Linked DNA regions of Chitinophaga caseinilytica. The protein of the gene in region 1 binds, or shares a complex with, the protein of each later gene. Links are inferred from orthologs where the notes say so. Each region holds a gene or a part of one and is shown in the gene's direction. Other genes may lie near its edges.

Region 1 (4,828 bases):
CTGGCCCAACGTATTAAAATGGGGGACCAGCGCGCTCTCGAAAGATTGACGACCGGGAACCTCCGGTTCGTTGTATCCGTCGCCAAACAATATCAGCACCAGGGCTTAAGCCTTAGCGACCTCATTAATGAAGGCAATTTAGGGTTGATCAAAGCGGCACAACGGTTCGACGAAACCAAGGGTTTCAAATTCATCTCTTACGCCGTATGGTGGATCCGCCAGTCCATCCTGCAGGCTTTGGCAGAGCAAGGCCGTCTGGTCCGCCTGCCGCAGAATAAAATCGGCACTTACAACAAAGCGAATAAAGCTTACATGGCATTCGAACAGGAAAACGAACGCGAACCTTCTACCGAAGAGCTCGCCGAAATCCTGGAAATGTCTGAGTCGGAGATCAACAATATCTTCCAGAGCAATACCCGCCACATGTCTCTCGACGCTCCGGTACACGAAGCGGAAGACGTAGCCATGGGCGACCTCCTGGAAGGTGGCGACGTGACGGATGATGATGTGATGCAGGATTCGCTCCGGGAAGAAATCCGCCGCGTGCTCAAGTCCCTGAGCCCCCGCGAAGCGGAAATCGTGAACGCGTACTTTGGTCTGGATGGCGAAAACGGCGCAACGATCGAACAAATAGGACAGAAGTATGATTTGACGAAGGAACGTATCCGCCAAATCAAGGAAAGGGCCATCAAACGCCTCCAAAAAGCCCGCTACAGCGGCGCACTGAAATCCTACTTGGGATAATCGACACCTATTAATTAATTGATTCTGGGATAAAAGCATCCCGCCTATGAAACGGCGGGATGCTTTTTTTATACCCCATAGAGAACGGTTATAGGCCCATAGACGCCTTTCATACCTTCCCTATTCGTAATTCTCCTCCCAACCCTTTATTTTTGCAATCTTATGCGAAAGGCATCTTTTACACTGGTCCTCCTCTATTTGATGGGATCGGCTTGTGAAAAGGAACAGACAGGACAGTCAACCGAAGAAAACCTCCCCGTCGTGGAAGGCATCATCGAAGAAAACGGGTACCCCATGGTCATGCTCAGCGCCGACCCCGCCTATTTCGCGGGAACGTTGGCCGCCGGCAACGCCGGGGAATGGGTGCATGGCGCCGTGATCTCCGTCTCCAACGGCCCGCAGTCGCAAATACTGCGGGAATACCGGTTGACGGATGCCGCCGGCCGGCCGTTCTGGGTATATACCGTAGACACTGCGCAATTGCAACACGCTTTTCGCGGGGAAAACGGTAAAAGTTATACCTTGACGATCCGTTCGGAAGGGAAAACCCTCAGCGCCATGACCACCATCCCCGCCAACCGCCTCCGGCTCGATTCGGCATGGTGGGGGCCGGCAGGACTGAAGGTTCGCCTCACCGGCAGCGCCACCGGGTACGCCCGGTACTTCACCGCCCGCAACGGAGGGGATTACCTGCCGGGTATGCACCCGCTGTCTTCCGAAACCCTCGGCAAAGGCACCATCGAAGTGCAGCTGGGAGAAGGGATGAACAGGAGCGGCGCCCCGCAGGGCGCCCTGGCGAAAGGGGACACCGTGTGGCTGAAATTCTGTAACGTAGACCACAATACGTACGACTTCTGGCGCAGCGCAGGCACCGCCTGGGCGAAAGGGGCAGACCCCTCGGGCCGGCGACCCGCGCAAAGGGTAACGTCTCCAACGCCAAAGGGTACTGGGGTGGCTACAGCGTAACATATGAAAGGATCATTATCCCTAAATAATCGAAATCAAAACCAAACCAAACCAACAAGCAGAAAACAACAGCATGGAAAACAACACTAACCAGGAACATGCACATGTCCTGATCATCGGCTCCGGCCCCGCAGGGTACACCGCAGCCATCTATGCCGCCAGAGCGAACCTGAAGCCCGTCCTCTACCAGGGCATCCAGCCCGGAGGCCAGCTCACCATCACCACGGAAGTGGAAAACTATCCCGGTTACCCCGAAGGCATCCAGGGTCCGGAAATGATGGTGGACTTCGAAAAACAGGCCGCCCGCATGGGAGCCGATATCCGCTATGGCATGGCCACTTCCGTAGATTTTTCGTCGCAGCCCTTCAAGGTTGTCATCGATGAAGAAAAGACCATCACCGCCGATGCGATCATTATAGCCACCGGCGCCTCCGCCAAATGGCTGGGCCTGCCCTCCGAACAACGCCTCAACGGCAGCGGCGTTTCCGCCTGCGCCGTGTGTGACGGGTTCTTCTTCCGCGGCAAGGAAGCGGCTATCGTTGGCGCGGGAGACACCGCCGCCGAAGAAGCCCTCTATCTTTCCAAAATCTGCTCCAACGTACATATGCTCGTGCGCCGTCATGAAATGAGAGCGTCGAAGGTAATGCAGGACCGCGTCCTCAAAACCTCCAACATCATGGTATACTGGAACTCAGAAACCCTGGAAGTAGTAGGGGAAAACAAAGTGGAAGGCGTTCGCATCCTCAATACCCAGACCAAAGAAGAGAAAACGATCCCCGTGAGCGCGTTCTTCGTGGCCATCGGCCACCAGCCGAACTCCGGCATCTTCAACGGCCAGCTGGACATGGACGAGCAGGGATACATCAAAACCATCCCCGGCACCACCAAAACCAGCGTGGAAGGCGTTTTCGCTTGCGGAGACGTGCAGGACAAGAACTACCGCCAGGCCGTAACGGCCGCCGGCAGCGGTTGTATGGCCGCGCTCGACGCCGAGCGTTACCTTTCCGCTAAAGGACACTAAATCTTACATACGAAAGGGCCGATGGAACGTCGGCCCTTTCCTTTTAATCTTTTCATATGCTGACCATTGCGTTGGAAAGCGTCCGTTTCTTCGCCCATCACGGGTTTTACGAACAGGAACGCATCATCGGCAATCATTTCGTACTGGACGTGCTCGTGCAGTTGCCCGAGCCGGAACACCCTTCGCAACTGGGGGAATCCGTGAACTATGAAGCGCTGTTTTCCATTTCGAAGGCAGTGATGGAAGTGCCGCAGCAGTTGCTGGAACAGGTGGTGCACGATATTTCCGAGAAAGTGAAGGCGCGTTTTCCGGTCATCAGCTATTCGAAGGTGACGCTGCGGAAGCAGGCGCCCCCGTTCGGAGGAGACCTGGCTTACTCCTGCGTGGCTTTGGAAAAACAATACTGAGGCCGGCAACGTTATATTTCCGGCCGTCCGTGTAGAAACCATGTCCACCATGCGGCCGGGCTGGGAAAATCCTTATTTTTGGGAACCTGTTAAATTCAATTCGTTCCTATGCTTAAGAAAACCTTTTTACTGTGTTGCGCCTCCCTGCTGGCGCTCGCTTCGTTCAGCCAAACGGTCGAGGAATCGCTCGCCCAGGCCAAACAGCTCACCCTGCAAATGAAGGAGACCGAGGCGCTGCAACAATATAAAGACATCCTCCAGGCAGACCCCGGCAACGTGACCGCCCTCAACCAGAGCAGCCTCATCTGCAGCCGTGAAGGCGCCCGCCAGAAAGATAAATCCGCCAAAATGGAATGGTTCAACAACGCGAAGATATTCGCTTACGAAGCCATGAAGGTGGATGTAGAAAACCCCGAATCCAACTACGCCATGGCCCTTGCCTGGGCCCGCATCGCGCAGATTTCCGGCGCCAAGGAGAAAGTGGCCGCCGCCAGGGAAGTGAAGAAGTACGTAGACCTGGCCATCAAGTTCAAACCCGACTACGGCGAAGCCTTCCATCTGCTCGGCAAATGGAATTTCGATATCTATAACCTCAGTTCCATCGAAAAAGCCGCCGCCAAGGTGCTTTTCGGCGGAATGCCGGCCGCTACGCTGGAAGACGCGATCGCCAATTACGAGAAATGCCGGCAGCTTACGCCGTCCTTTATCCTCAACTATCTTGACCTGGCTATCGCATTCCGGCAGAACAACCAGGAAACCCAGGCCATGGAAATCCTCAACAAAGCCATGCGCCTCCGGCCCATTTACCAGGACGATCCCGGTTACAAAGCCGAGTGCAAAAAGCTCCTCGACAGTATGCAATAACGGCCTTACGCCAGCTTTTTACCTTTCCACCGGCCGCTTTTCAGGTACAGCCAGGCCAGCGAGCCCATCGACGTCCAGTAGACGAACTCCGCAAACCAGGCCCAGTGCAGCTGGCTGTGCATCCTTTCAATTACCACCACGCAATACGTGAGGTATGCGATCACGGCGATGATCTCGATGCCGAGGTTGATCCGCGTATCGCCCGTTCCCGTTACGCCGTTGAATACCACGGCGGTCACCGACGCGAGGATCATCACCACCATGCATACGTACATAGACGGAAGGGCCTCGGTCATGAGGGATACGTCTGTCGTATAGATCCGCAGCCAAAGCGTGGGGAAAATACTGATGATGAGGCAGATGGCGATGGAACAGAGGACAGACAGCTTCGTGATCTTTTTGACCATGGTCATGACCTCGTTTTCCCGGCCCTGGCCGATCAGGTTGGAAACCATGGTGTTGCAGGTGGAGCCGAACGCCCAGGTGAAAATCCCGAACAGCCCGAAAATACTCCGCATCATATTGGAAATGGCCAGGGGGCGCTGCCCGAGGTGTTCGATGAATATGAAGAAGATCAGCCAGCTGCCGATGCTGAACAGGTATTGCACGACCAGCGGCGCGGAAATCACCAGGATGCTCCGGCAACCGCTCCAGGTGGGGCGCAGGCGGGCGAACAGCTCGTATTTGACATTGAATTTACCGATGAGGAGCAGCACCCAGGCCGCGGCGAAACCCGCGATCTCCGCCAGGATGGAGGCGTAGGCCGCACCATTGAGCCCCAGTGCGGGGAGGCCCAGTTTACCGAAGATCAGCCCGTAGTCGAACA
Region 2 (3,740 bases), 580 kb from region 1 along the record:
ATCATCGAAGAACGGGAAAAGAACGGTGCGTATACGACGATGTTCGATATGATCAAGCGGGTGAACCAGCGCGCGGTGAACCGGAAATCGCTGGAGGCGCTCGCCATGTCGGGCGCGCTCGACTGCTTCACGGAATTGCACCGGGCGCAGTATTTCCACAAACCGGATGGCGATACCACTACCGGGCTCGAGAAGATCGTGAAATTCGGGCAGCAGGTTTCCGCGGAGAACGCTACTTCCGGCGGGCTTTTCGGGGATTCGCTCATGGCGGAGATCGTTCCGCCGAAAATCCCGCCCTGCGATCACTGGCCGCTGACCATCAAGCTGAACAATGAACGCGAGGTAACGGGGATTTACATCTCCGGCCACCCGCTCGACGATTACAAGTTCGAGCTGAAGCATTACCATATGAGCCCACTGTCAGACATCACCGAATACCAGAACCAGATCAGCGGTGCGTCTGACAATAACAAAGGCAAGGCGAAGGATTTCCGCATGGCCGTATATGTGAGCGGCGCGGTGGAGCGCATTTCCCGCAACAACAAACAGTTCGGCATCATGACGCTGGAAGATTATTCCGGCAAGTTCGAATTCGCGCTCTGGAGCGAAGACTTCCTCAAGTTCACGAACTATTTCAAACAGGGCCTTTGCCTGTACGTGAACGGCGGCTTCAAGCCGAGGCGATTCAACGAAAACGAGTACGAATTCAAGATCAACAGCATGCAGCTGCTGCAGGAAGTGAAACGGAACCAGACCAGGAAAGTCGGTATCGTGACGATGCCGCAATTCATCACGCCGGAGATCGTGGATTTCCTGGCAGACAATGTGTCACGCAACCCCGGCAAGAGCGAGATCTACTTCCAGTTGGTGGACCGTGACGAGAATTTGTCTGTCCGGATGCATACCTTCAATAAACATGTGGAAATGAATGACGAATTGGCACATTGGCTGGACCAGCAGCCCGACCTGGATGTCTGGATAGATATTGCCAATAAGTAAGTAGAGAAATCCTATAACTCCGGATGTCAAAAAAGCAGTAGTTTTACATCGGATTGATTTTTGAGTATACATCAACACCAATCATTAAATTATAAACTTTAAAATCTATACAAAATGGCTTTAGAATTCACAGATGCGAACTTCAAATCTAACGTGCTCGATTCGGACAAACTCACCGTGGTTGACTTCTGGGCAGAATGGTGCGGTCCCTGCCGCGCGATCGGTCCGGTTATCGAAGAGCTGGCGAAAGACTACGATGGTAAAGTGAACATCGGTAAAGTGAACGTGGACAACAACCCGCAGGTGTCCATGAACTACGGCATCACCAGCATTCCCGCTATCCTGTTCATCAAAAACGGCCAGGTGGTAGACAAACAAGTGGGCGCTGCTCCGAAAGCAGTTCTGGATAAAAAGATTCAGGCTAACCTCTAATCAGGTTTGAGCATATTGAAAAAGCCGTCTGGTTACACACCGGACGGCTTTTATTATTTTAATGAATTGATTGTCAATTGTTAAATACCCCTTACTTCCACTAACGAATGAGGTCGAAGGTGCCTTTCTTATCTTGTAGCTCCAGCTTTCCATCTGCCTGCCAGAACCCGAACCGGATGACGTAGACATAGGTGCCGATGGGTTGCGGTTCGCCGTTGTGGGTACCATCCCAGCCTTTGCGGTGGTCTGTGGTCGTGAAGAGAAGATTACCCGTCCGGTTATAGATCTGCATGCTGAATGCCATCACCGCTTTCGATTTGGGGCGGAAGACGTCGTTCACCCCGTCTTTGTTGGGGGAAAACGCGTTCGGCATCGCCAGCATGGAAGAATAATCGATCATGACGTTTACCGTATCCGCTGCGATGCAATTGGCGCCGGTGAGGGTGCGCACGATGTATTGCGTGGCTACTAACGGCCGGGCGGGCGTTTCCGGGCATACCGGGCAGGCGATGTTGCCCTGCGTCACGGGGCTCCAGATGTAATCCGCCGCGTTGCCGGCCCTGAGCGTAAACGCATCCCCGATGGAAACGATGGTATCGGGTGTCAGAATGCTCATCCTCCCCAGGTTCAGGTTCGGCACATAAATGCTCGCCGCCCGCTGGCACCCGTTGGCATCCATGAGCTGCGCGCTGTAAATCCCCACGCCCAGGCCTTTCACTTCCGTATTGTTCACTACATTCCCGTTCCAGGTAAGGCTGTATGGCGCCACGCCGCCCTGCGGACTGAAATCCACCCATCCTTTCAACCGGTTACAGGTATCCTGCCAGGCGGTGTAAGGCAGCATGAGGGCATCCGGCTGCACAAGTGTAACCTGCTGGCTGTCAAGGCAATAAGCATTCCTGATGTACACTTTATATGAACCGGCGCCCAGGTTCTGGAAATCGGGCGAGTTCCCGAAAGCGCCGTTATTCAGCGCGAATTGCAGCGGCGCAGTGCCCTGGCTTACCTGTGCCAGGATGGAGCCGTTGGCAGTCCCGAAACAGCTGGGATCGTTGCTGGTGGCGCTCGTGGTAAGCGTCCGCAACAGGTCGCGGGTTACGGCGAAATTGTAGAGGCCGGAGCAGCCGTTATCGTCCGTAACGTTGACGACGTGATTCCCTATCGCGAGATTTTTGAATTCGGGAACCGCACCGGAAGCTCCGCCGTTCAGCCGGAACGCGTAGGGCGCCGTTCCGCCGGAAACCTGCAGTTGCACTTCGCCGGTTGCGTGGTTGCAATCTACGTCCTGCACCGTGCCGGTAGCCACCACGGCGGAAGTAATGGAAATATCGATGGCATCGGTGACGGTGCATCCGCCGTTGAACACGCTCACGCCGAAAGTACCGGAACCGGTTACGGTAATGGCGCGATCGTCTTCCCCGTTCGTCCAGCTATACCTGAAATTAGGCCCGGGCCCTGCGTCGAGGGACACGGGCGAGCCGTTGCAGATCACGATATTATTCTGGCCCAGTTCTACGGTGGGAACGGGCAGTACTATGATATTCTTGCAGAAGGTGCGCTGATTGGGCGTGCCTTCGTCTGTCAACAGATTAATCTTGTACGTTCCCGGCTGATTATAGGTAAAACTGGGAGGCGTTTGGCCGGTAAAATTCGGGATGGAGGAATTGTTGCAGCTGGTCATTGAAATGCGGGTCAGCTTGGCGTTGGCGGGCGTAGTGCCCACATCGGTCAGGAACGCGTTGAGGTCCGTCCCCGTTCTGAATATCCCGGAAATGCCCGCAGGGAAATCGATCAGGCCGCCGGGGTTGCCCAGCGACGTGGCCGTGGGCGCAGAAGTGAGCCCTCCGGGGAAATCGGCGCGCACCAGCGTGTTGTTCCCGTTGTTGACGATCAGGAGGAAAGTTTCCCCGCAATCCTGGAACAGGGCCAGGTCGCGCGGTTCGCTGAGCATCCCGCCCAGGTCTCCCAGGTCGGCCGCAGTGGGCGTATTCAGCAGGGAGGTGCCGAAATCGAAACGCACGAGGTGGTGGTTTTGGTTCACGACGAACATATGCCAGTTGGGGCCTTCCTTGGTGAGCTGCAATCCATAAGGACTGTTCAACAATCCACCGAAATTGCCCATGTTGACCATATTGGGCGTACCCGAGAAGTTGGTCCCGAATTCGAAACGGGTGAGCGTACTGTTTTGCTGATTGGTCGCGAACCCGAAATACTGCGCACCGTCCTGGAAAATAACGAGCTCGTAGGGATAGGCGAGCGTTCCGCTGTTATTCCCCCAATCCGCGCCTGTCGTGGGCGTGTTGGCCCAG

Evidence for each region.
Region 2: the proteins of trxB (region 1) and trxA are in contact, whole or in part, in a crystal structure (PDB 1F6M), measured with the Escherichia coli proteins. The link is inferred for Chitinophaga caseinilytica from one-to-one orthologs.

The regions. Positions count from the first base shown.
Region 1 is NZ_CP150096.1:5,606,775-5,611,602, reverse strand. What follows is about bases 866-3,757. They hold trxB (thioredoxin-disulfide reductase), read left to right. Parts: upstream 866-1,783; coding sequence 1,784-2,731; downstream 2,732-3,757. Other genes in these bases: WJU22_RS23210 (hypothetical protein), read left to right, coding at 3,247-3,757; folB (dihydroneopterin aldolase), read left to right, coding at 2,788-3,138; WJU22_RS23225 (hypothetical protein), read left to right, coding at 907-1,710. Also shown: WJU22_RS23230 (sigma-70 family RNA polymerase sigma factor), read left to right, coding at 1-744; more of WJU22_RS23210, read left to right, coding at 3,758-4,002; WJU22_RS23205 (MATE family efflux transporter), read right to left, coding at 4,008-4,828.
Region 2 is NZ_CP150096.1:5,027,805-5,031,544, forward strand. What follows is about bases 1-2,772. They hold trxA (thioredoxin), read left to right. Parts: upstream 1-1,113; coding sequence 1,114-1,431; downstream 1,432-2,772. Other genes in these bases: dnaE (DNA polymerase III subunit alpha), read left to right, coding at 1-999; WJU22_RS20735 (gliding motility-associated C-terminal domain-containing protein), read right to left, coding at 1,532-2,772. Outside these bases: more of WJU22_RS20735, read right to left, coding at 2,773-3,740. UniProt on the Escherichia coli protein: Participates in various redox reactions through the reversible oxidation of its active center dithiol to a disulfide and catalyzes dithiol-disulfide exchange reactions.